DNA from 3 places in the Brevibacillus sp. B_LB10_24 genome. Region 3 is predicted to be linked to each of the others. Evidence: riboswitches for the same ligand, from Rfam matches in the RefSeq annotation. Region 3 holds a riboswitch; each other region holds the start of a gene.
The links. A riboswitch is a leader RNA that binds a small molecule or an ion and turns the genes downstream of it on or off. The one in region 3 is predicted to bind thiamine pyrophosphate.
Positions count from the first base shown of each region.

Region 1: linked by a shared signal. The riboswitch ahead of thiT (energy-coupled thiamine transporter ThiT) and the one ahead of ACI7RC_RS25965 (ABC transporter substrate-binding protein) in region 3 are both predicted to bind thiamine pyrophosphate.
Region 2: linked by a shared signal. The riboswitch ahead of thiD (bifunctional hydroxymethylpyrimidine kinase/phosphomethylpyrimidine kinase) and the one ahead of ACI7RC_RS25965 (ABC transporter substrate-binding protein) in region 3 are both predicted to bind thiamine pyrophosphate.

Region 1 is NZ_JBJQOQ010000032.1:29,286-37,296, reverse strand. It holds gene ACI7RC_RS22140 (ABC transporter ATP-binding protein) at 1-31, shown strand, start outside; gene ACI7RC_RS22135 (BlaI/MecI/CopY family transcriptional regulator) at 274-651, shown strand; gene ACI7RC_RS22130 (M56 family metallopeptidase) at 653-2,044, shown strand; gene ACI7RC_RS22125 (CocE/NonD family hydrolase) at 2,071-3,864, opposite strand; gene ACI7RC_RS22120 (hypothetical protein) at 4,116-4,367, shown strand; gene ACI7RC_RS22115 (hypothetical protein) at 4,409-4,732, opposite strand; TPP riboswitch at 4,873-4,983, shown strand; gene thiT (energy-coupled thiamine transporter ThiT) at 5,150-5,698, shown strand; gene ACI7RC_RS22105 (hypothetical protein) at 5,877-6,008, opposite strand; gene trpB (tryptophan synthase subunit beta) at 6,136-7,296, shown strand; gene corA (magnesium/cobalt transporter CorA) at 7,476-8,011, shown strand, end outside.
Region 2 is NZ_JBJQOQ010000012.1:125,173-133,183, reverse strand. It holds gene ACI7RC_RS13505 (class I SAM-dependent methyltransferase) at 1-217, shown strand, start outside; gene ACI7RC_RS13500 (NUDIX hydrolase) at 316-696, opposite strand; gene thiW (energy coupling factor transporter S component ThiW) at 837-1,322, opposite strand; gene thiE (thiamine phosphate synthase) at 1,309-1,968, opposite strand; gene thiM (hydroxyethylthiazole kinase) at 1,965-2,780, opposite strand; gene thiD (bifunctional hydroxymethylpyrimidine kinase/phosphomethylpyrimidine kinase) at 2,777-3,610, opposite strand; TPP riboswitch at 3,692-3,802, opposite strand; gene ACI7RC_RS13475 (tetratricopeptide repeat protein) at 3,854-4,516, opposite strand; gene ACI7RC_RS13470 (hypothetical protein) at 4,554-5,036, opposite strand; gene ACI7RC_RS13465 (succinate dehydrogenase/fumarate reductase transmembrane subunit) at 5,065-5,700, shown strand; gene ACI7RC_RS13460 (fumarate reductase flavoprotein subunit) at 5,697-7,517, shown strand; gene ACI7RC_RS13455 (fumarate reductase iron-sulfur subunit) at 7,556-8,011, shown strand, end outside.
Region 3 is NZ_JBJQOQ010000048.1:19,324-27,334, reverse strand. It holds gene pdxT (pyridoxal 5'-phosphate synthase glutaminase subunit PdxT) at 1-435, shown strand, start outside; T-box leader at 497-722, shown strand; gene serS (serine--tRNA ligase) at 773-2,050, shown strand; tRNA gene ACI7RC_RS25970 (tRNA-Arg) at 2,152-2,228, shown strand; TPP riboswitch at 2,248-2,360, shown strand; gene ACI7RC_RS25965 (ABC transporter substrate-binding protein) at 2,440-3,471, shown strand; gene ACI7RC_RS25960 (ABC transporter permease) at 3,494-4,255, shown strand; gene ACI7RC_RS25955 (ABC transporter ATP-binding protein) at 4,283-5,101, shown strand; gene ACI7RC_RS25950 (TatD family hydrolase) at 5,085-5,873, shown strand; gene ACI7RC_RS25945 (sensor histidine kinase) at 5,932-7,329, opposite strand; gene ACI7RC_RS25940 (response regulator transcription factor) at 7,333-8,011, opposite strand, start outside.

The DNA.
Region 1 (8,011 bases), on a different contig from region 3:
GTATGTCGCTTGCCATCTGTACAACGAATGACCGGCAGGGACTGACGGTTATCTCCGGCGAGCAAGGAATTTTGTTGAATAGACTGAATTGAGACAGAGCGGCTGTCCGGGGCTTTATCCTAGTATCCCGGACGGCCGCTTTATTTTTTGTTATGCGGGTCTTAGCTGTGTGTTTATGAAGGCAGGCAAAGTATTGAGTTTCCACGGTTGACAACCATTTAAGACGCTTGTAGAATATGGTTGTAGACAATTGTAGAAAATGAAGGTGATGCCTTGAATCAGCTGAAAAAGCTTCCTGATGCCGAGTTTGAGATTATGAAAGTGGTATGGGCCAATCAACCCCCGATCACAACGAACATCATCATGGAACAGTTGGGAAGAGAAAAGGAATGGAAAGCCCAGACGATTCTTACCCTGCTGTCGCGATTGGTCGAGCGGGGGTTTCTGCGGTCGGAAAAAAACGGAAAAGAACGTACCTACTTTCCGCTTGTGGACAAGGAGAAGTACGTACAGTTTGAAACCGGAGACTTTATCGAAAAGTTTCACGAAAACTCTTTTACAAGCTTGGTTGCCGCGCTGTATGACGGCAAAAAATTGAAGGATGAGGACCTGGACGAGCTGAGCAAATGGCTGCAAGAAAAGAGGGAGTGACATGGAAGCATTTTTCAGAGCCTTGCTGGAATGCTCGGTCGGCATGTCGGTCGTATCCCTGGCCTATATGGCTGCGACGCCGCTTTTGTCTAAGCGCTATGCTGCGACGTGGCTGTATTACACTTGGCTGGCGATCGTGATCGGGTGGCTCTGCCCTTTTCGGCCGCATTGGGAGGCAGCTTTGTTCTCCCTGAAACCCGATATGCCGGCCGTGCTTGTTGAACCCATAGAGGCCGGTAAGCGCTTGATGCCGATGGTTGTCGGGCAGGAAACAGGCTGGGGTTCGCCTGAAGCCCTGTGGCAAGTGGCGGCAGGCCTATGGCTGATCGGCATGATCGTCCAGCTAGCTCTCCACGCCAGGCGGCATTGGCGCTTTATGAGACTGGTCAACCGCTGGAGCGAGGAAGTGACTGATCCGGAGACAGCAGACGTTTTCCGTGCAGTAAAAACCGAAATGAAGGTCGGAGGTCAGATACATATCAGGATTTGTCAGGGGATCACAACCCCCATGTTGGTTGGCTTTTTCCGACCGGTCATCCTGCTGCCGCCCGTTCCATTTCGTTCCGATGAACTGGACTTCATTCTCAGGCATGAGCTTGTTCATTTCAAGAGAAACGACCTCTGGTACAAAGCAGTGGTTTTGCTCGCGGCTGCCGTCCACTGGTTCAACCCGGTTGTCTATCTGATGGCAAAAGCGATTGCCGCGCAGGGGGAAATCGCATGCGATGAACGGGTACTGGCAGGCATGAGCCTTGCGCAGCGCAAGCGTTACGGGGAAACGATCATCGGCGTCGTCCGCAGCCGGGACGGGCGCCAAACGTCTTTCTCAACCAACTTTTACGAAGGGAAGAAGGGAATGAGGACTCGCCTTTTTTCGATTATGGACACGACAAAGAAGAAATCTGGCCTCGTGATCTTAGGCATCGTACTGATCGCCACCATCGGGACAGGAGGGGCATTTGCTGTTAGTTCCGCCGGAAAGCCTGTGGAATCTTCCATTGCTCCTGCAGTAGGTCCGTCAACGGCGGAAGCCGGGCCGACTCAATCGTCCGAGGGAGCAGCTCGAGAAGGAGGCGGTATCAGCACGTCGAACGGAAAGGATTTAACTGTTTGGCTGGCTGCCGAACACGAGAACAATTTTGGTCAGGCGGCATGGGCCAAAGGCGAGACTGTCACTTGGTCTGTTGCATGCGAGCAGGTAAGAGAACTTGAAATCGGGATCATGTCCGTCTCCACAGAGAAAGTGTACAGCAAGCGGGTTGCCACTGGAACAGGTACCATTACCATAACCGTTCCCGAAGATGGGGATTACCGCATCTACGTCAAAAATCACGCGAAGGAAGTCGCCAAATTTCTCCTGAAGCTGGACAAGGATTTCGGACCGCTCGTTTGAACATAAAACAAACCAGTCGGACGCCTTCATTGGCGTGCGACTGGTTTGTTTATCTGATGCTGCATGAGCGACTTCAAGCGCTCCAACAAGCTGGTCCACTTCTGCTCTGGCGGGTTTTGAACTTGCCCCTTCAAATTCGTGCCGATCACCGGGATCTCCAGGCTCGAAGGATGAGTTGCATCCTGGTAGATCGTCACTTCGGCCGGAGTGGGATTGAGGCCCGGTCCCTGGGGAGCGATCTGGTGAGGCAGCGCTTTGCTCCCGCCGGCAATGCTTAGGCGAATCCGGTGTCCGGCCGCGAAGACGTACGATGTGGGCAAGGTTTCGATCTCATATTGTTCGATTTTACCCGGTGTGAGCGGCGCCGGATGGGAGCGCGACTTTGCCCGGGGGGCGTTCAGGTAGCCGGTTGTAACCTGTTTGGACTCTCCGCCGGGGGCGACGTCTGTCACTTGTATGACAAAGTCCGTATCCTTCGCAGTGGCTGCAGCCCAAAAGGTAAATTTCAAGCTGCCCGTCACTTCCGTAGGGACGGAAAGCGCACCTGTGGTCCAGGTAAGCGTTTTTGCTTCATACGGGCGTTGATCCGCTTGCGTAATCCCGTTGTCGTTGCTCCGCATCGCAGGCAGGAAGGGTCCCGCAGCGGGAGAATAGCTGTACTTGGCAACCGACTTTTTCTCCGCGGGTTTATCGGCCGACAGTGAACCGTCATTCAAGCTTTTGACAGACCCGCTTCGCGTCTGGCTCAAATACAGTGTTTCCAGATTGGCATCCGGGATCGGCCAGGCTTTTTCGAACCGCCATTGATTGGGTCCTTGCACATAGATCAGCACAGGATCCTCCTGGTCGATGCCGTTATCCAGCCCGAGTAGATAGTGGTCGAACCAGAGTTGCTGGTAATTTCTGTAACTGTAGGGGAGAAGCGATTTGATCGAGGTATGGGCCTCAGGTCCGATGATGAGCTTGCTGCTGCCGTTCATGGTGCTGTATTCCGCGAAAGCTTTCACGTTGCCCGGGGTGATGTAATCGTTCCAGCCGCCTGAGATCAATACGGCTATGCCGTGGTCGGCCATCGCTTGAAGATCCTCGGCCAGTACGGTGCGCTCCCGCCACCAACTGTCGAAATTTCGATGCTGGACGGCCGAGGTGTACTCCGGGAAGCCGCGTGCTGCTCTGCCCGGTCCGGGCAGCATCCCGCCCGGATACCACAGCGTGTCATAGCAATCCGTACAAGCGATCTCGGGGGTGATTGCCCGCAGGTGAGGAGGAAGTTCCTTGGCCGCAAGCCATTGGTTGATCCCTAAGAGGGACGCGCCAACCATACCCACGTTGCCGTCGCTCCACGTCTGTTCGGCGGCCCATTCAATCACGTCATAGCCGTCTTTCCCGAATTTATTGTAGAGGTTCTTGACCCCTCTCGACGGCGGGGTCCCTCGCATAGTCACATGCAAAGCCGCATACCCGCGCTGTGCCATCTCAAAAGGCAGATGATCCATCTGCCGGCCGGTACGGCTGTCGTGACCATAGCCGTTTGGCATCACCAGCGTAGGGAATGGACCGCTCTTCTGGGGCAAATACAGGCGGCCTTTCAAGAGGACGCCGTCGCGCATCGGAATGGTCACATCATCTTGAACCGTTACTCTGTAGCGCTCCATAGAAATCTGCGGTTTTTCGGGACCGGTCACCCAATTCCGCTGCTCGGTCCCCAGCCCCTTGGGGCCGATGGATGCAGCCTTCGCACTGCCGGCGTGAGGAGTGTACCCCGGGAGCAGCAAACACAACGCAAAAATGAGCAAAAGGGGTAGATATCGTATCCGCAAGTGTAACCCTCCAAAAGATCCTATCGATAACATAACCGTAAGGAACGCTTCTAACCTGTCGTTTTGCTGTCAGGCCCTCTGAAGTAATTCTTCCCTGACGAAGCAACTCCTCTCGGGAGAAAATAGACGGAAAATTCATATTCCGTACGGGTTGTCTTGGCCTGTACTCATGGCTCATCCCGGCATGCATATGATCAGTTCTGCCGGGAAATAGTACCAGGTAAGAACATGCAGACAAGGCGGAAGCAAAGATGAAAAAATCAGAGGAAAACGTGCAGGTAAACATCCTGACGACCAAGCAAAATTTGGATACACCCTACATTACCGAACAGGCGGAAGACGACGAACAGACGGAGGTCGATTCGGACGTAAATGAAGATCCCGTCCGGGAGTGGCTGCTGGATCAATCGGCAGCCGCTTTTGCAAACCAAGTAAAGACCCGGGATCAAGCCGGCGAAGCAGCCGAGGTATACGCGAAGCGCTGGGAAGATGACCGGATATGAGACAAAAAGGCCCGTCTCGGAATTGTGGAGACGGGCTTCGTTCAGTTGCTTTTTTGGTATTGCTGCAATCTCTCTGCTGCCAAGTCCGGGTTCATATCAATCTGAAACAGCATGCTCAAATGGCTGGTGGACGTCAGCGACCGGCGGGTGGCGTGGTAAAGGGTGGGCTTCTCGTGTTTGATGATGCTCATGATTTCCGTGGTAGGCGGAGTGACCACATTGATTCTCAGCAGACCATTCAAATAGGAAATGAGCTGTTTCACGGCGGCAGCTTCATCGCTGTCGGGCACGGAATCGATCAGCTCAAGAAGTCCTTTGATGATATTTTTCTTGATGGTTGCCGGATTTACCACTACTTTTGCCATGGTTGTCTTCTACTCCAATCTCTCCTGATGTCTGGGACCAATTACCCAGTTCCTTTCCCTTCCTGGCGTTTGGGTAAACAACCTTTTTCGCAGTCCGTTTGTCTTGACATCTTATACAGATCTGATATGATGGTGCCGTAACCAATATATGCGGGAGCTTGGGAAACTGGGCTGAGAGGATAACTGACTCGTTATCGACCGTTTAACCTGATCTGGATAATGCCAGCGGAGGGATTTGCATACATCGCACCTGTTTGTCGACTCGTATGTGAAGACCGTTGCTTCCACAACGGTTTTTTTCATACCTGTATGCTCGTAAACAACACTTCCTCCGCACATCGGATCATCGATGAAGGGGGGAGTTTTTTTACGCTTGGCTAACAGAAGTGAAAGTGAACAACATACGGAGGGGAAGAGATGAATACAGGGCGTTTGACAATCATGGCGGAGATCGCCATCATGGCAGCACTGGCGTACGTGCTTGGCATGGTCAAAATTTTTCAGATGCCGCAGGGCGGTTCCATTTCGTTAGTGATGCTGCCGATCGTGATCGTGGCGCTGCGCAGAGGGTTGACGGCGGGGTTAATCGCTGGCCTGATCGTCGGCGAGTTGAAATATTTGATTGGAGGATACGTGGTTCATCCGGTCCAGTTTTTTCTGGAGTATCCGGTAGCCTATACGGCGATCGGCTTGGTCGGCCTGGCCCGCTCGGCGAACTGGCTGTCCGGCGCCAATCAAACCGCGAAAATCTGGCTCAGCTTGCTCATGGCCGTAACGGTGCGTTTGTTATGCCATTTTACCGCAGGCGTGGTCTGGTTTGGCTCCTATGCCCCGGAAGGAATGCCGGTAACCACGTATTCTTTCCTATACAACCTGTCTTACATCCTGCCGGAATACATCATAACCGGCATCGTGCTCACCCTGCTGGTCAAAAAAGCACCACAGCTTGCCCACCTCAGCCGGTAAGCCGTTAACAAGATAATCAAACTATCTCAACCAGTCCTGCATCAGCCAGGGCTGGTTTCTTAATGTGAGGACAGCACGAGCAGGAAGAAAAAATGGAGCGAGCACAGTCCTTGGCAACGCCTGCCCAGTCGGAACGGAAAAAAACGGCACACGCTTGTCGACCAAATTCTACGTTGAACTACTTCCAGCCCTTTTTGGTCGAAGTGCCGTTTTTTGTAGTGAAGACGGCCAGCCCGGCTTCCCCGCAGGCGTGCCGCAGACGAAGCTCGCCCATTTTTTTCTTCCGCCGCCACCATGTTCTCAAACTCAAAAGATCCGCCACCTTTTTTTCAGCGACTAGGGCAACCTCATTGACATTTTATCCGGCCGATTGTATTGTAGGTTATAAATGCACTGCCCCTGAGCAGAGCAGGAGAAGAGCTGAGGAGGAGATACACATGAGCACAGCAGAGTTTGAACCGGGGTACTTCGGCCAGTTTGGTGGAAGCTTCGTTCCGCCCGAATTGAAAGAGGTTTTAGACTATTTGGCCGAACAATTTGAGAAGTACAAGGACGATCCGGAGTTTAAACAAGAGTACTTGTACTATTTAAAGGAATACGTCGGCAGGGAAAATCCCCTCACGTACGCGAGAAACCTGACAGAAAAATGCAACGGTGCGAAAATTTACCTGAAAAGGGAAGATTTAAACCACACCGGTGCCCATAAAATCAACAATGTCATCGGACAAATTTTGCTGGCCAAACGCATGGGAGCCAAGCGCGTCATCGCCGAAACGGGAGCAGGCCAGCACGGAGTAGCAACCGCGACCGCCTGTGCGATGTTTGGCATGGATTGCACGATCTACATGGGAGCGGAAGATACCAGGCGGCAGGCGCTCAATGTCTTCAGAATGGAGCTCTTGGGAGCGAAGGTCGTTCCCGTCTCCAAGGGACAGGGTAGGCTGAAAGATGCGGTAGACGAGGCTCTGAACGATTTGGTGCAAAACTATCGGAACACGTTCTACCTGCTCGGCTCAGCAGTGGGACCGCATCCGTTCCCGACGATGGTCAAGCACTTTCAGGCGATTGTCAGCGAAGAGTCGAAGCGGCAGATCCTTGAAAAAGAAGGCCGTCTGCCTGACGCCGTCATCGCCTGCGTAGGGGGCGGAAGCAATGCCATCGGCGCCTTTGCCCACTACATCGAGGAAGCGGGTGTACGCTTGATCGGCGTCGAGCCCGACCAGGCAGCTACCCTGACCAAAGGAGTGCCGGCCGTCATCCACGGCTTCAAATGCCTGGTGCTGCTCGACGAGGAAGGAAATCCGCAGCCGACCTACTCCATCGCCGCCGGTCTGGATTATCCAGGCATCGGTCCGGAACACAGCTATTTGAAGGAAACCGGCCGCGCCGAGTACTATACGGTGACGAACGAGGAAGTGCTCGAAGCTTTTCAGATCCTGTCCAAAACAGAGGGGATCATCCCTGCCCTGGAAAGCTCCCATGCCGTCGCCTACGCGTTGAAACTGGCCCCGACGATGAACCGGGATCAGATTCTCATCGTGAACCTCTCCGGCAGAGGCGACAAAGACGTAGAGCAAGTCTTCCAGATGTTAAATTAGAGGAAGCAAATGCAAGACCCGCGCTTTCATCGAGGCGGGTCTTTTTGCGTTTAGCGGAGAAGAACATGCGTATCTGTCAAAAACTCTGCAAAATGGACTGATAGCCTTTGCCAAAACGGGTCAGACTGAATTTGAACCCTGCTGGCCGAGTTTAGAAGACAAAGGATGTGAAACAGCCCGTGTTGAGAATCCAGGCGCTGACGACGGATCGCCGCTTTCTGACCGATCTTTCTCTCGAACAGTTATCTGCCGAAGATATCCTGTGGTATTGGGTGGATTTCAGCGAGCCGAGCGAACAGGAGTCTGATTTGCTGCGGACTTATTTTCACTTTCATCCGCTCAGCATCGAGGATTGCCTGTACTTCATTCAGCGGCCGAAGCTGGATCATTTTGCCAACTACCATTTTTTTGTATTGCACGCGCTAAACCGGGAGACGCTGGACGTCGTGGAGGTTGACCTGTTCGTCGCGGAGAAATACATCGTCTCTTACCACAAAGCGCCGCTGCAGGAGATCGATGAGGTATGGAACCAACTGCCGGAAAAGGGCGAGCTGATCCAAAACACGCTGCACGTCGCCTCCACGGTCATTGACAAGCTGGTCGATTTTTACTTCCCGATCGTCGATCAAATGGAAGACAGGCTCGTCGACCTTGGAGAACACGGGGAGGCGAAGTCCCTGCGCAGAAGGCTTGACCGGGTTTTTGAAATCCGCAA
Region 2 (8,011 bases), on a different contig from region 3:
CTTACACTTTCACCGCCCTACGCCGCTGCGTGACGGCGAAAGAGGACTGTCGCACTGGTTGACCAGTTTTGGGGATGACTTTTTTCCGGGACTGTCTGCCGGAGAGAAGGAAGAGGCGTTTTCACGGATTGAAGATGAGCTTCGCCCGCTCTTGTTCCGCGATGGCGTCTGGGTAGCCGATTACTGGCGGATACGGGTCTTGGCAGTAAAAGCGTGAGGTATAGCCTTAGCATCGGCAGGGAGTGAAACCCGGTTAGAGTCTGCCAAACCGGGTTCCACTCCCTGCCGGATCATCGGAGGATCATAACGACGGCATCAGCCGGCTTTCCGAATGGAATCCTTGTAGCCTTGTGGCATGTAGGCCTGCTCCACTTCGGAGAGCGGCAGCCACTGATACTCCTGATGTTCGCTGCTCAGCCTGAACCGGGAGGCATCTTCGCAGTGGCAGCGATACGTGACCACAAACACTTCATGGCCGGCAAACACCTTGTAGACCCAGACGTCAAGCAAGGCATCGACACTGCAGATGATTCCCGTTTCTTCGCGTATTTCCCGAATCACGCACGTCTCCGGCGTTTCCCCCCGCTCTAGCCTGCCGCCGGGAAGCTCCCACTCATTTCGCTCGTTTTTGAGCAACAATACCCGATCGTTTTCGATGATAACTCCTTTTACCGAGATGGGCAGCTGCAACCCCATCCAATCCCTCCTTTTGCCTTGCCCAGGACAGGCAAGCTGAATCCACTTCGCGAATGACCCTAATCATTTACCCCAAACCCGGCGAATAAAAACCAGAGAATGGTCCGCTGCCCGGGCAAGCGACAACTGCCGAACCGGCCTCAAAGCCGGGCGGAAGCTGTTTTTCGCAGCGCTGCGACAACTGCCAAGCCGATCGCCGCGCCGGTTATCGAGCTGACCAAAAAAGGGGGGACAAAGGCCAGGGCAGCGGCCGATGTTTGCAGCAGCAGCCTGGCGACGGGCACGGACAGCAGGGCTCCGATGACTCCGGTGCCAAAAATTTCACCCAGCGCAGCCGTCCAGGTCTTCTGGTATCGACTGTACAGATAACCGGCAAAAAAAGCGCCGATCATCCCGCCGGGGAAGGCCAGCAGCGAGCCTACACCCAGCAAATTGCGCAGCAAGCCGATGGCAAAGGCGACGATGACTGCCGGTCCGGGGCCGAGCAGAATGCCGGCAATCACGTTAATGCTGTGCTGGATCGGAAACGCTTTTGCCACCCCTGCAGGCAGCCAGATAAGGTGCGAACTGATCGTGCCGATTGCCACCAGCATCGCCATTATCGTGATCCGTTTAGTGCTGCCCAAGACCGTTCACCTCCCTTTTCAGTGCCTGCGCGGCTTGGCGGGGCGAATCGGACAGGCTGATCGCGGAGATGACAGCAATTCCATCAGCCCCGGATCGAATTACAGCCCCGGCATTACCGTGCTGTATGCCGCCGATGCCGACCATCGGCAGCGCAATTCCTCCGGATCGAAACATCTGGATGATCCTGGTACCAGCCACTTCTCTCGTATCTTTTTTCGTCTCCGTCGGATAGATCGGACCGACGCCGACATAATCGGCACCGATCCGGACCGCTTTTTGCGCTTCTGCCAGATTGTGGACGGAGACTCCCAGGATTTTTCCGGCGATCCTGGAGCGGGTGCTGGGTATATCCCCGTCCTCCTGTCCGATATGCAGCCCGTCAGCGTCAAGCGTTTCCATCAGTTCAAGATCGTCGTTTACAAAAAAAGGAACCCCGTATCGCTTGCAGATCTTTTGCAGTTCTTTTGCCAGTTCCGCTTTATTCGGGCCGAGAGCGCCTTCTCCTTTTTCCCGAAATTGAAAACACGTAACTCCTCCCTTCAGGCTTTCTTCCAGAACTGCAACCGGATCCGTTCGGCAATTGACGCTGCCTATCACAAAGTACAATTTCAACGCTTCGCGCAATGAAGACGCCTTCGTCATCATAAGGGTACCTCCTTTCGTTTAAGCCCTTCGGCCGAGGACAACTCCCGGTCGGTCAGCAAAGAGAGTTGATCCAAAAACGCAGCTTGAAAGCTCCCCGGGCCGCGGGATCCTTTCGCTGCTTTCTCCCCGCAAAGTCCTGCCATCGTCATAGCCGCAGCTGCTCTCTCGGCAACGGACAGAGAGACAGCCACTGACTTGGCCAAAAACAAGCCGATCAGCGCAGTTGCCAGGCAGCCTGTGCCGGTCACTTTGCTCATCATTTCACTGCCGTGCTCCACATGAAATAGCTTTTCGCCATTCGTGATCACGTCTGTCTTCCCCGTCACAATCAAAGTAGTTTGCAGCTGTTTGGCTAACCGGCAAGCAAGCCGTTCAACGCTGCTGCCGACGTCTCCGTCCACCCCTTTTCCCGCCCAGCGCTCACCTGCCAGGAAGCCGATTTCCGCAGCATTGCCGCAAATTGCATCCGGTCTGACTTCTTCTATAATGCGGTTCACTGCCTCTTTGCGCAGCCGGGACAAGCCGGCTCCAACAGGGTCAAGAACGACGGGAATGCCGTTTGCTTTGGCCGTTTTACCGGCAAGGATCATTCCCTCTGCGATATCGGGTTCAAGCGTACCGAGGTTTACTACCAGGGCATCCGCATGGGCGGCGGCCTCGCACACTTCCTCTGGGTGATGGGCACACATCGGACTTCCCCCGGCAGCAAGCAGGCCGTTGGCGACAAAGTTGACCGTCACTCGATTGGTGATCAGGTGAACCAGCGGTTTTTTTGTCCGAATTTGCTGTAACATGTTCGGAAACGGGATCATTTGTTAACACCCACCCACTGACTGTACTTCCGATAGGCCCAATGATTGGTTGGACCGTGGCCGGAGCCGATCGACAGCGGGTATTCGATTGCCGCCTGGATAAACGCTTTCGCCGTCTTAACCGCAGCAAGGGGAGTCTTCCCTGCTGCAAGCTCTGCCGTGATCGCGGCGGAAAAGGTGCAGCCTGTGCCATGCGTGTGGTTGGTATACACCCGCGGTCCCGTCAATTCATAATAATCCCGGCCGTCAAAAAACAAGTCTGTCGCCGCGTCCTCTTCCAGATGCCCCCCTTTGATCACGACATGCTGGGCCCCCATATCCGCGATTTGTTTTGCTGCTTCTTTCCGGTCGGCCAAGCTGTTCAATGTTTTGCCGGTCAATTTTTCCGCTTCCGGGACATTGGGCGTTACGATCTTGGCGAGCGGAAGCAGGTGTTCCTTCAAAGCTTGCACTGCCTCCTCCTGCAGCAGACCGGTTCCGCCTTTGGCGATCATCACCGGGTCTACCACGAGATTGCTCCAGCCGAACCGCCTGATACAGGACGCGACCGCCGCAATGATCTCTCCGCTAAACAGCATGCCGGTTTTCGCCGCCTGCGGGGCGAGATCAATCTCAATCGCTGTCAATTGTTCTACAATGGCTTCCACTGTCAGCTGGTAAACCCCCCGGACACCCAGCGTATTTTGCGCCGTAACCGCAGTCAGCACCGACATCCCGTACACGTCCAGCTCCTGAAACGTCTTGAGGTCTGCCTGAATCCCCGCTCCTCCGCCGCTATCCGAGCCGGCGATGGTCAATGCTTTGGGAATGCCCGTCCCAAACGTCCTCACTTCTCATCCGCTCCTCTCTTTTTTCAAGCGCAAAAAAGCCACCCTCCGAGGAAGGTGGCTAAAAGCTCGAGTATGCATGCTCCATAGTCCACACCACTTCCCTCCGCCAGTACAAACTGGATCAGGTTCAAAGGGTTGATGAACTCATTCATCTCTCAGCTTTTGTGTATCAAAGCACCCCTAGTGGAAAACAATATGCAATTACCTGTTATGGTAGCAGAGACTGCAAAAGTTTTCAACCTGCTATTTCAGCATCGAAAGCATCGCCCAGCGTCTCTCCGTGCGCTTTTTGTACTTGGGCAGCGAACGGTAAATGTCTACAGCCTCGCGAAACGCCGCCTTTGCCTCGCTGTTTTTGCCAAGCTGCGCGTACAGTTGGCCCAGCAGGTAGTAGCTCTTGCAAGAGGAGGAGTTGATTTCCCGGAAACGCTCCAGGAAGCTGAGCGCCTTTTCCCGGTCGGAGGCGGAAAACGCTTCGGCCAGATCCAGATAAGGTTCGCCGTACTTGACCCGCGGATTCATCGCCAGCGCTTTTTCGATCAGCTTTTCTCCGTCCGCCAGGTTCCCCAGCTTAAGTCGGCAAAGCCCCAGCTGATACCAGAATTCCGCCGATTCTGACATGACGGACTGGCTGTTCTCCAGGTAGGACAAAGCCTCTTGGTAGCGTTTTTTCTCGATCAAAATATGCGCGATTTCCAGCTTTGACGAAGTATGATGCGGATTCAGCCTGACTTCCTGCTTCAGCTTGGCCAGCCTTCTGCTTTGTTTCAGGGGTTTGACCCAGTTTGGCAAAATTCCCACAAACCGCATGTCCAGAAAGTAGAGAATCACCAGTAAAAGAATGATAGCGATAAACGGATTGCCCGTGATCCAAAACAACAGGGAAAACAACAGAAACTTGCTCAAAGAATCACCTCTATATACTGCTGCTCTCTTTATTCTATCAATTGCATCGCCTGAAGTCGATCTTTATGCACATGATCTTGCCATTTAGCCCCAGCTCGAGAAGACCTCTGCGGGTGAAAGGAGGGCCCCTCTCGCGGCAGGATGCTTTTCCGACAGCATTTTTGCTGTAGACTTCGAATATTGTTGTAATAAAAAACTCAGGTGCTGGCGACATCTCCTCAATTGAACTCCACATTTTATTTACGGTCACACCACAGCGAAACACTTTTAGAAAGGAAGGGAACAGATGAACGTTTCGGATTGCTGTGGCGCTGCGACGAAGGTGGAACACCGGCCGGATCATCCCTTTTTCTATGACGACCTGTACGATTTGAAGATACCCGTACTTGTTTGCACCCAATGTGGAAAAGTTCTTGGTCTTACTCCAGGTAAGCCCCGTGAGGATCAAAACCTGTAACGATGTCGCCAGGATGTAGCTTGCCATCGCCGAGAAGGACTTTAACGGAGGTTGCGCTGTCATTGAAGCGCTTCCTGGAAGGAGAATGGCTATGCAGTTGCAAAGAGCCTTGACCCAAAACAGAAAAGCGGATTTATGGATGGAACTGGTTCAAACGGTCAGCGGCTTGTTGTTGGTCGGATTTTTGTGGACACATATGATTTTCGTCGCCTCCATTCTTTTGGGTGCAGGCGCCTTCAACAAACTGGCCCACTTCATGGAGCAATTTTACCTGCTGCACCTGGCAGTCGCGTTCATCATCCTGACGGTCGGGGCCCACCTTGGCGCCGTGCTGCGCCGGATCCCCAGCCGCTGGCAGGAGCAGAAGACCGTCTGGCGGCACGCGAAGATCATCCGGCATCAGGATACCTGGTCTTGGCTGTTTCAGGCGGTAACCGGCAGCGCCATGCTGCTTTTGATCATCATTCACGTCTTCGTCGTGGTGTACGCCGGGATCGACGCAAAGCTAAGCGCGGGCCGCATTCACTCGTGGATGCTTTGGTTTTACCTCATCTTTCTGGTTATGGCCGAGTACCATGCCAGCGTCGGGCTGTATCGCGCCCTGGTGAAATGGGGATTTGTCAAACGGCACAGTCTGAAACGGGTGCTTACCGTGGTCACGATCTGCACCATTCTGCTCGGTCTGGCCAGCATATGGGTATTTTTCTCGCTGGGGGGTTCCGTATGAGCCGATATGACAGCTTTACTGCAGACGTATTAATTGTCGGAGCCGGTCTGGCCGGGGAACGGGCTGCGATCGAAGCCGCCACGCAGGGCCTGAATGTCATCATCCTCAGCTTGGTTCCGCCCAGGCGTTCCCACAGTGCGGCGGCTCAAGGCGGGATGCAGGCTTCTCTCGGCAACAGCGCAATGGGGAGAGGCGATAATTCCGACGTTCACTTTGCTGACACAGTGAAAGGTTCAGATTGGGGCTGTGACCAGGAGGTTGCCCGGCTGTTTGCCGAAACGGCGCCGATTGCCGTTCGGCAAATGGCCTTTTGGGGCGTGCCGTGGAATCGGGTGGTCGCCGGTTCCCGGATGTACGACGGTGCCGAGATTCGCGAGGACGCGGATAAGGAAGGGCTGATCACCGCCCGCAACTTCGGCGGAACGGCGAAATGGCGCACCTGTTACACGGCGGACGGCACCGGGCATACGCTGCTCTACACGATGGACAGCGTCGTCATCAAGCTGGGCATCACCGTCCACGACCGGACAGAGGCGATCTCCCTGATCCACGACGGCACTCGCTGCCATGGCGTGGTGGCCAGATGCCTGCGGACCGGCAAGCTTCGGGTCTACGCCGCAAAGTCCACGGTCATCGCTACAGGAGGCTACGGCAGGCTTTACGGTGCTTCTACCAACGCGATTATCAATGAAGGCAACGGCATGTTCATCGCTCTGGAGACTGGGGTCGTCCCGCTTGGCAACATGGAGGCGGTGCAATTTCACCCGACAGGCATCGTCCCCTCCTGGATCCTGATCACGGAAGGCGCCCGCGGCGACGGCGGCTACCTGCTGGACAAAAACCACCACCGGTTCATGCCGGATTACGAGCCGAAAAAGAAAGAGCTCGCATCGCGTGATGTGGTGTCCCGCCGGATCATGCAGCACATCCGCAAAGGCTTTGGCGTCGACAGTCCCTACGGGCCTCACGTCTGGCTGGACATTCGCCACCTCGGGGAAAAACACATCAACACCAACCTGCGGGAGATCGCCAATATCTGCCGGAATTTTGCCGGGATCGACCCCATCCACGACCTGATCCCCGTCCGCCCTACCCAGCACTACAGCATGGGCGGCATCCGGACCAATATCGACGGCATGGCCTATGGCCTGGAAGGCCTCTTTGCCCTGGGTGAAGCGTCCTGCTGGGATTTGCACGGATTTAACCGGCTGGGCGGCAATTCTCTCGCGGAAACGGTCGTCGCCGGGATGATCGTCGGTGAAAAAATAGCCAAGTACACCAAGGAAGTCTCTGTCCAGGTAGCGACCTCGTTGATCGAAGAACACGTCGGCGTTCAGGAGGACCGCATCCGAGCTCTGATCGACTGCCGCGATGGAACGGAAAATGTCTATGAACTGCGCCGCGAAATGGAAAACACCCTGAGTGAAAACGTCGGCATCTTCCGTTCAGAGGAGCCCTTGAAAAAAGCGGTTGCAAAGCTCCACGAACTGCACCAGCGCTCGCTTCGGATCGGGCTGGCCAGCGGCGGACAAGGCGCCTCCCCCGAATTGGCCTCCGCGCTGCGGATGCCTGGAATGATCAAACTGGCTTACTGCATCGCCGCCGGAGCACTGGAACGGAAAGAGAGCCGCGGCAGCCACTTCCGGGAGGATTATCCGAAGCGGGATGATGAAAACTGGCTAAAGCGGACACTGGCCTATTGGCCGCCCGGCGCACCCAAGCCCGTGCTGCAATACGAGCCGGTCAAGATCACCGAGCTGCCGCCAGGCGACCGAGGATACGGGGAAGCGAGCAAGGAAGCCTCCCAGTCGAAATAATAACCCTTCGATGCTGACAGAAAGCGAGGGAAAAAGCAATGAGCCAGCGCCAACTGACGTTTCACATCTTTCGTTACAACCCGGAAACTCCAAAAGTCAAACCGGATATGCAGGCGTTCGTGCTGCCGGAGGAACCGGGGATGACCCTGTTTATCGCGCTCAATAAAATTCGCGAAGAACAGGATCCGACACTCGCCTTCGATTTTGTCTGCCGGGCCGGGATTTGCGGCTCCTGCGGCATGCTCATCAACGGAAAGCCTACATTGGCCTGCAAGACGCTAACCAAGAACTTGCCAGCGGAGATTACCCTGATGCCTCTCCCCGTCTTCAAACTGCTCGGCGATTTGTCAGTCGATACCGGCACCTGGTTTCGCGATGTTTCGCTGCGGACGGAGGCCTGGGTACATACGAACAAAACCTTTGACCCCGCGGCAGAGGAAGAACGCATGAGCAACGAGACAGCCCTGCAAATCTACGAGGCGGAGCGGTGTATC
Region 3 (8,011 bases):
AAAATGATGCGAAAATACGGATTTATGGAGGCACTGCAGCCGTTCGCCGCAGAGAAAAAGCCCATCTTTGGAACCTGTGCCGGAGCGATTTTATTGGCGAAGGAAATTGTCGGCCAGGAAGAGGCCTACCTCAGGTTCATGGATACGACGGTAGAACGAAACGCGTACGGCCGACAGAAGGACAGCTTTGAAGTCTCCCTGCCGATTGCCGGCGTGGCACCCGATTTTCCCGCCGTGTTTATTCGGGCGCCTTATATCGTGGAAGTACGAGGTGCGGGACAAGTCCTGGCCAAATACGATAACAAGATCGTAGCTGCCCGGGAAGGACAGTTTTTGGCAGCGGCGTTTCATCCGGAGCTGACCGAGGACAGCCGTTTTCACAAGTACTTCCTGGACATGGTCAAAGAATACCGCGAGGACAAGGCACCTGTATAAGGTGCCTTTTTTGCGCTTTACACCCGTATAGATTTTGGTGTAAATTTAAATAATAATAGGGAAGAAAGCTTCGACGGGAACAAGTACTCTGTATTGATTGGTGCAGAGAGGCGGTGGCAGGTGCAAACCGTCCCAACAAACAGACGAATCCATCCCAGAGCGGCAAGGGAGATAACCTTGCCCGGCAGCGTGCCGTTATCACGTAAAAGAGGGTAAGTTGTCTGACGGATTTGAAGCGGACAATTTGCCAATAAGGGTGGCAACGCGGGTCCACACTCGTCCCTTAGCGGGAGCGGGTGTTTTTTTATGTTTGTATATAGCGATGGAGGGATATGTCATGTTAGATCCGAAGATTTTGCGACAGGATTTAGAAGGGGTCAGACGAAAGTTGGCCAATCGAAACGAAGATATTTCCGCTCTTGACCAATTTGCTGAAACAGATGAAAAACGCCGACAAGTCATCCAAGAAGCGGAAACCTTAAAAAATAAACGAAACACCGTATCGGAACAAGTCGCAGTACTGAAACGGAATAAGGAAAATGCCGACCATCTGATCGCGGAAATGAAGCAGGTAAACGACAGGATCAAGGAACTGGATGAAGAGCTTCGGCAGCTGGATGAGAAAGTGACGGAGATTCTTCTCAGTCTGCCAAACCTGCCGCATGAATCCACCCCGGTAGGCCAAACGGAGGAGGAAAATGTCGTCGTCAGAAAATGGGGCGAGCCAAAGCAGTATGATTTCCCGGTAAAGCCGCATTGGGAGCTGGCCAACGATTTGGGTATTCTCGATTTTGAATCGGCGGCGAAAGTGACCGGAAGCCGCTTTGTCTTTTACAAAAAGGCGGGTGCACGTTTGGAACGGGCCTTGATGAACTTCATGCTGGATTTGCATGTGAGCCAGCACGGCTATGAAGAAATTATCCCGCCATACATCGTGAACCGGACGAGCATGACCGGGACAGGCCAACTGCCTAAATTTGAAGAGGATGCCTTTCGCTTGGACGGCCCGGACTATTTCCTCATTCCGACCGCGGAAGTGCCGGTTACTAACATGCATCGTGACGAGATCCTGGACGGTGCCAGCCTGCCCCGGTACTATGCCGCGTTCAGCGCGTGTTTCCGCTCAGAGGCGGGTTCTGCAGGCCGTGACACTCGCGGGTTAATCCGTCAGCATCAATTCAACAAGGTAGAGCTGGTCAAGTTTGTGAAGCCGGAAGATTCCTATGAGGAATTGGAAAAGCTGGTGGCCAACGCGGAAAAAGTCCTGCAGCTGCTGGACCTGCCCTACCAGGTCCTGAGCATGTGCACAGGCGATCTCGGCTTTACCGCCGCGAAAAAATACGATCTTGAGGTATGGATTCCCAGCTCCAATTGCTACCGGGAAATTTCGTCCTGTTCCAATTTTGAAGATTTCCAGGCGCGGCGGGCCAATATCCGCTTCCGCCGGGACGCCAAGTCCAAGCCCGAGTTTGTTCACACGTTAAATGGCTCAGGCCTGGCCCTCGGCCGGACTGTCGCGGCCATCATCGAAAATTACCAGCAAGCAGACGGAAGCATTCTGATTCCCGAGGCGATTCGCCCGTATATGGGCGGGCTGGAAAGGATCGCCCCGTAAAAAAAGAAATATGCAGGCGGGAAGGCGCAGGCTCGAGTCTGCGCTTTTTCCCATTTGCAAAAAAGGCTAATCCCAAATATAATAAAGTGTAGGTGTTTTTTGTCCCCGTAGCTCAGTTGGATAGAGCGACAGTTTCCTAAACTGTGCGTCGGAGGTTCGAGTCCTCTCGGGGGCACCATTCTATCGATGTTGACAAATCAATACGCTTGGGGTGCTGGAATTGGCCGGCTGAGATTGTATCCCAATAAGATACTGACCCTTTAAACCTGATCTGGGTAATGCCAGCGTAGGGAAACCTATTTTGACACTTCTTTGTGCGTCCAACACGCGCTCCCGATCAGGGGGCGTTTTTTTATGTTCGCATCGCAGCATCAGGGGAGGAAGAGAAGATGAACTTGGGTAAGTGGAAATACGCCGTTTTGACGGGGTTAGCGATTTTTAGCCTGGCTGGCTGCGGCGGTCAAGGTCAGGAAGCGGGAGAACAAGGACATGCATCGGAAGGGCAAAGCGGAGCCGCACCCGTGCAGATAAAAATTGCCTTGGATTGGTCGCCAAATACGAACCACACAGGGCTTTACGCCGCCAAAGATCAGGGGTACTACCAACAAGAAGGGTTGAACGCGGAGATTGTCCAGCCGGGAGCAGGCGGCGCGGAGGCGATGGTCGCATCCGGTGACGCCGACTTTGCCGTCAGTTACCAGGAGGTCGTCTCCCAGGCCCGTACCCAGGGGGTGCCAATCGTCTCGATCGCAGCAGTCATTCAGCACAACACGTCCGGTTTTGCCTCTCCCGCGTTTAAAAATATCAAAACGCCGAAGGATTTTGAGGGCAAGACGTATGGCGGTTACGGTTCCCCGACGGAACTTGCCTTGCTTCAATCCGTCATGCAGTTTGACCATGCAGATGCCGGGAAAGTCAAGATCGTCAACACGGGGGAAGGAGATTTCTTTACTTCGATGAAACGGGATATTGATTTTGCCCTGATCTACTACGGATGGACCGGGATCGAAGCAGAGCTTCGCAAGGAACCGCTGAACATCGTCTACTTGAATCAGTACTCTGACAGCCTTGACTTTTATACTCCGGTATTGATCACCAGCGAAAAGATGATCAAGGAAAAACCGGAAATCGTCAAAGCATTTATGGCCGCCACCTCCAAAGGATATCAATACGCGATTGAAAAGCCGGAAGAGGCTGCACAGATTTTACTAAAAGCTGCCCCCGATCTGGATAAGGATCTGGTCGTTGCTAGTCAAAAATGGTTGAGTTCCCGCTACCAGGATGATGCACCGCGTTGGGGAGAACAGAAAAAGTCAGTATGGGAAAATTATGCAAAATGGATGTATGAGCATCATTTGTTGGAGAAGCCGTTAGAAGTAGATACGGCCTTCACTAATGAGTTTCTCCCGGACGGAAAATAAACAAAACAGGGAGACAAAAGCAATGCTGAACAGAACGTGGCTTCAAAAGTTATGGCCGCCGGCCGCGGCGATCCTATTCCTGTTGACGGTCTGGCAGCTGGCTGTCACCATATGGCCGGTTCCCGCCTGGATGCTGCCGAGTCCGCTGCAAATCCTCTCCGAGGGTGTGAGCAGCATGCCGAGGATATGGATGCATACGGCCTTTACCATTCGGATGACACTTATCGGGTATGTCGTGGGGGCAATCGTTGGATTTGTACTATCGTTCGTTTTACACATGCTGCCGCGGCTCAAAACGGCTTTTTATCCCTTGTTGATTTTGAGCCAAAACATCCCGATTATCGCTTTGGCGCCGCTGTTGATGATCTGGTTTGGTTTCGGGCTGCTCCCGAAGATCATCGTCATCACACTGGTCTGCTTTTTTCCCATTGCTGTCGCGACCCTGGATGGCTTTGCCCAAACGGATCCGGTGATGCTGAATTACATGAAGATGATCGGTGCCAGCCGGCGGCAGATTTTTTTCAAACTGGAGCTGCCCCATGCCATTCCGTACCTGTTCTCCGGGTTAAAGATCTCTGCGACATACAGCGTGATGGGTGCCGTCATTTCGGAGTGGCTCGGTTCGGATAAGGGGATCGGGGTCTACATGCTGCTTGCCAAATCCGGATTTCGCACGGACCGGGTCTTTGTAGCGATTTTTATGATCGTATTTTTAAGCCTGCTGTTATTTGGGTTCATCATCCTTTTGGAGAGATTGTGTACCAGGTGGAAGCCGAAGGTGTAGGCTGCGACGGGGGGGTAAAGCGTAACAATGGACTGCCAATTGAAACTCCGAAACCTTGCCAAAACGTTTCGAAGCAACGGAACGGAAAGAAAGGTGCTCGACAATATTACCTTGACGGTAAAAAAAGGCCAGTTTGTCTCGATCGTCGGCCCCTCCGGGAGCGGAAAGAGTACGCTGTTTCACATCATTGGCGGATTGATTCGGCCTACGTCAGGGCAGGTGTTCATGGACGGAAAAGACGTGACCGGGACAAAGGGACTGATCAGCTACATGCCGCAGCAGCCGGCGCTGTTTCCATGGCGAACGATCGTCGACAACGCCATATTGGCCAGAGAGGTAGCGGGACTGCCCCGGCGGGAGTCGATCGAAATGGCGAGAGAGTGGCTGGGCAAAGTCGGACTGCAGGGGTATGAACAAGCTTACCCCCATGTTTTGTCAGGCGGCATGCAGCAGCGAGTCGCTTTCTTGCGGGCGCTCCTGAGTCCACAGGAGTACATGTGCCTGGACGAGCCATTTGGCTCGCTGGACGCGCTGACGCGGTATGACATGCAAAAGTGGCTGACGAGCATTTGGGAGACTCAGAAGCGCTCGGTGCTGTTTGTGACCCACAGTATCGAAGAGGCGTTGTTCCTGTCGGATACGATCTACGTATTCTCCAATAAGCCGACAACTGTGCTGAAAGAAATAACCGTTCCTTTTCCCCGTCCGCGCGAGGAAGAGGTGATGGGAATTCCGGTTTTTCACGAGTTGAAGCGGGAGATTTACCAGCTGCTAAAACGAGAGCAGGGGCGTTTGGCAGAGTCGAGCGGGACGAAGGAGGAGATTTCTCATGCTGCGCCATATTGATGCCCATATTCATTTGGACAAGTATGAATCGGGTATCCAGCATGCCATGCTCAGTGAACTGGAGGATTGCGGCATACTGGGTGTCGTTGCCGTTTCGATGAATCTGGCGTCCTGCCGGGATAACCACAGGCTGCAGCTTCGATTCCCCCGGCAGGTCTTTCCCGCTTACGGGTTTCACCCCGAACAGGAGCTGATCGCCGAGGAGGAACTGGATCAGTTGTTTGCGTGGATTCGGGCGCACCAGGATGGGATGGCGGCAGTAGGGGAAGTGGGATTGCCGTATTACGAGCGAAAACAGGCGGAAGCTGAGGGCAGGGGCTTTGAGCTTGACCCCTATATCAGACTGTTGGACCGGTTTATCGCGCTTGCCGCCGAACTGAAAAAACCGGTTGTGCTTCATGCTGTGTATGAAGACGCCAAAACCGCCTGTGACCTGCTGGAGAAGCACAACGTCCGAAATGCCCATTTTCACTGGTTTAAAGGGGACGAAGAGACGGTCAGACGGATGGCGCAAAACGGGTATTACGTATCGTTTACACCTGATATCGCGTACGAAGCAGAAATTCGGGAACTGGCGGCTAGGTATCCGCTGGAGCAAATGATGGCCGAAACAGATGGCCCCTGGCCATTTGAAGGGCCGTTTCAAGGCCGGCAGACACATCCCCGGATGATTTCTTCTGTCGTTGGGGAAATAGCCGGCATCAAAGGCATATCGGAAAAAGCCGCGGCGGAAACGATTTTGCAAAATACTAAGCGGTTTTATCACATATGACGCAAATCACAACAGACCACACCGGGAACGAGGGACGGTGTGGTCTGTTCTAGCTATGTCAGGTTGTAGACGGAACACGGATTTGGAACACGGCTCCGCCTTTTTGCCGGTTGCAGGCTTCGATTTCACCTCCGCACCGTTCAATTATTGCGCGGGAAATAGCCAAGCCCAGTCCGGTTTCGCCGTCCTTGCCCTTGACGAATCGGTGAAATAATCGGGGCAGCACACTCTCTGCTATCCCTTCGCCATCATCGGCGACCTCTATCACGATTTCCTTCTTCGCAGACATTACGTTGATGGTGATGATCCTCTTCCCATGGCGAATGGCGTTGCTCACGACATTGAGCAGGGCCTGCAGCAGCTTATCCTGGTCGATTCGAACAAGCATTGGCGTTTGTTCGCCGGGGACAAAGGCCGCTCTGATTTCCAACCCCTTTTTTTCTGCGAGCGGCTTTAATCGCTCGATTGTTTGGAGGATAACGTGTTGTATGGGAATTTCCGAAAAGTGGAATATATCTTCTTCGCTCTCAAGCTTGGCCAATAGGGTCATTTCCGTGACGATCCTTTTTAATCGTTTGCTTTCATGGATGATCACTTCCAGACCCTGTTGTGCTTGATTGTCCGTAAATACGCCGTCGCGAATCCCTTCCGCGTATCCCTGGATCGACATGAGCGGTGTTTTCAATTCATGGGATGCGTTTTGAAAAAATTCTTTTTGCGTGCGAATGTACTTGTCGAGTTCGCTGGCCAATTGGGAAACCCCTTTTGCCACTTCCCCGATTTCACCGCCTGTTTTTACCAGCTCTACTTCGTGAAAGCGGCGCTCCTGTACCTTCTTAAGCTCTTCCTTCAGCTTTATCAGTGGTGTAACCAGTTTTTTAGTAATGATCACACTTAGCAGCCATGCAGCCACTCCCCCCAGGACCAGTATCAGGAGAATGCGTTTTAACAACGCCAGCTGCATCTCTTTTACGGCTCGATACGAAGTGGCCAGAATCATTTGGCTCGTCATGTTGTTCGTGCTCTGTGTTATCGTTTCAACGATATACTTATCCTCGTTGTTGGTGCCATTCCACAATTCTTTCTCGGTCTCTTTATTGTTCTTTACATTTTGTACCCACTGTGCAGTCGTACTAGGAGAAAGTGTAGAGTAAAGTACAAGCTCCTTCGCTTCTGTCTTGATGCTGGGTTGGGTTGGCTGGATCAGAACAATATCCATCGGAGCCACTAGGCTGACTGGTCGGGCATTTGTAACAGGGAGCGCCTGTATAGGTGAAGTGCTTACCCTCTCTTTATTTAGCTGCTGCAAAAAAGCACTGCCCTGCTCCTTCATCGTCATGCGCTGATTTTCCACCAAACTGTCCATCATCAAAGAGTTTGTCAGGACTGCAGTAACGCCAATGACGAACAAGAGAAGGACGGCAAAGGCGAGATTGAGTTGATGAAGCAGTTTCATCGCTTACTCACCCTCTCCGCTCTCTGTTCTGAGGCGGTAGCCGTAACCCCAGACCGTTTCAATCGGCAGTCCGTGCATTTTTCTGCGCAGACGTTTGACCAGATCGTCAACAGCCCGTTCACTCCCAAAGTAGTCCATCCCCCAGACCAATGTGAGCAATTCGTCACGGGCAAAGGCGCGATTGGGCCGTTCCGCCAAGATCTGAAGCATCAAAAACTCCTTAACCGTAATCTCCACTTCGCTGCCCTCCCAAAATACCCGACGCTGATCAAATGAGAGGCGGAGCTTGCCGATTTCGAGATCTTCGTTCGGATTGCCGTCAAGCGGCACCGCTTCCTGCAACAGCTGTATGTTGTCCCAACGCTGAAGCAGACGCTTGACGCGAGCTACCAATTCACGCGGGCTGAACGGCTTTGTGAGGTAGTCATCTCCACCCAGCTCTAAGCCGAGGATCTTGTCCACCTCTTCGTCACGCGCAGATATCATGATGATCGGCACCTCCGCTTTGCTGCGGATACGCCGGCAAAACTCATATCCATTCATGCCGGGAAGCATGATATCGAGTATCCACATATCCGGCGGTTTTATTTCCCATAGCGTTAAGGCGTCTTCTGCCGTTTCCAGGCCGATCGTTTGATACCCTTCCTTCTGTAGGTAGGCTTCAACGATTTGCCGGATATTT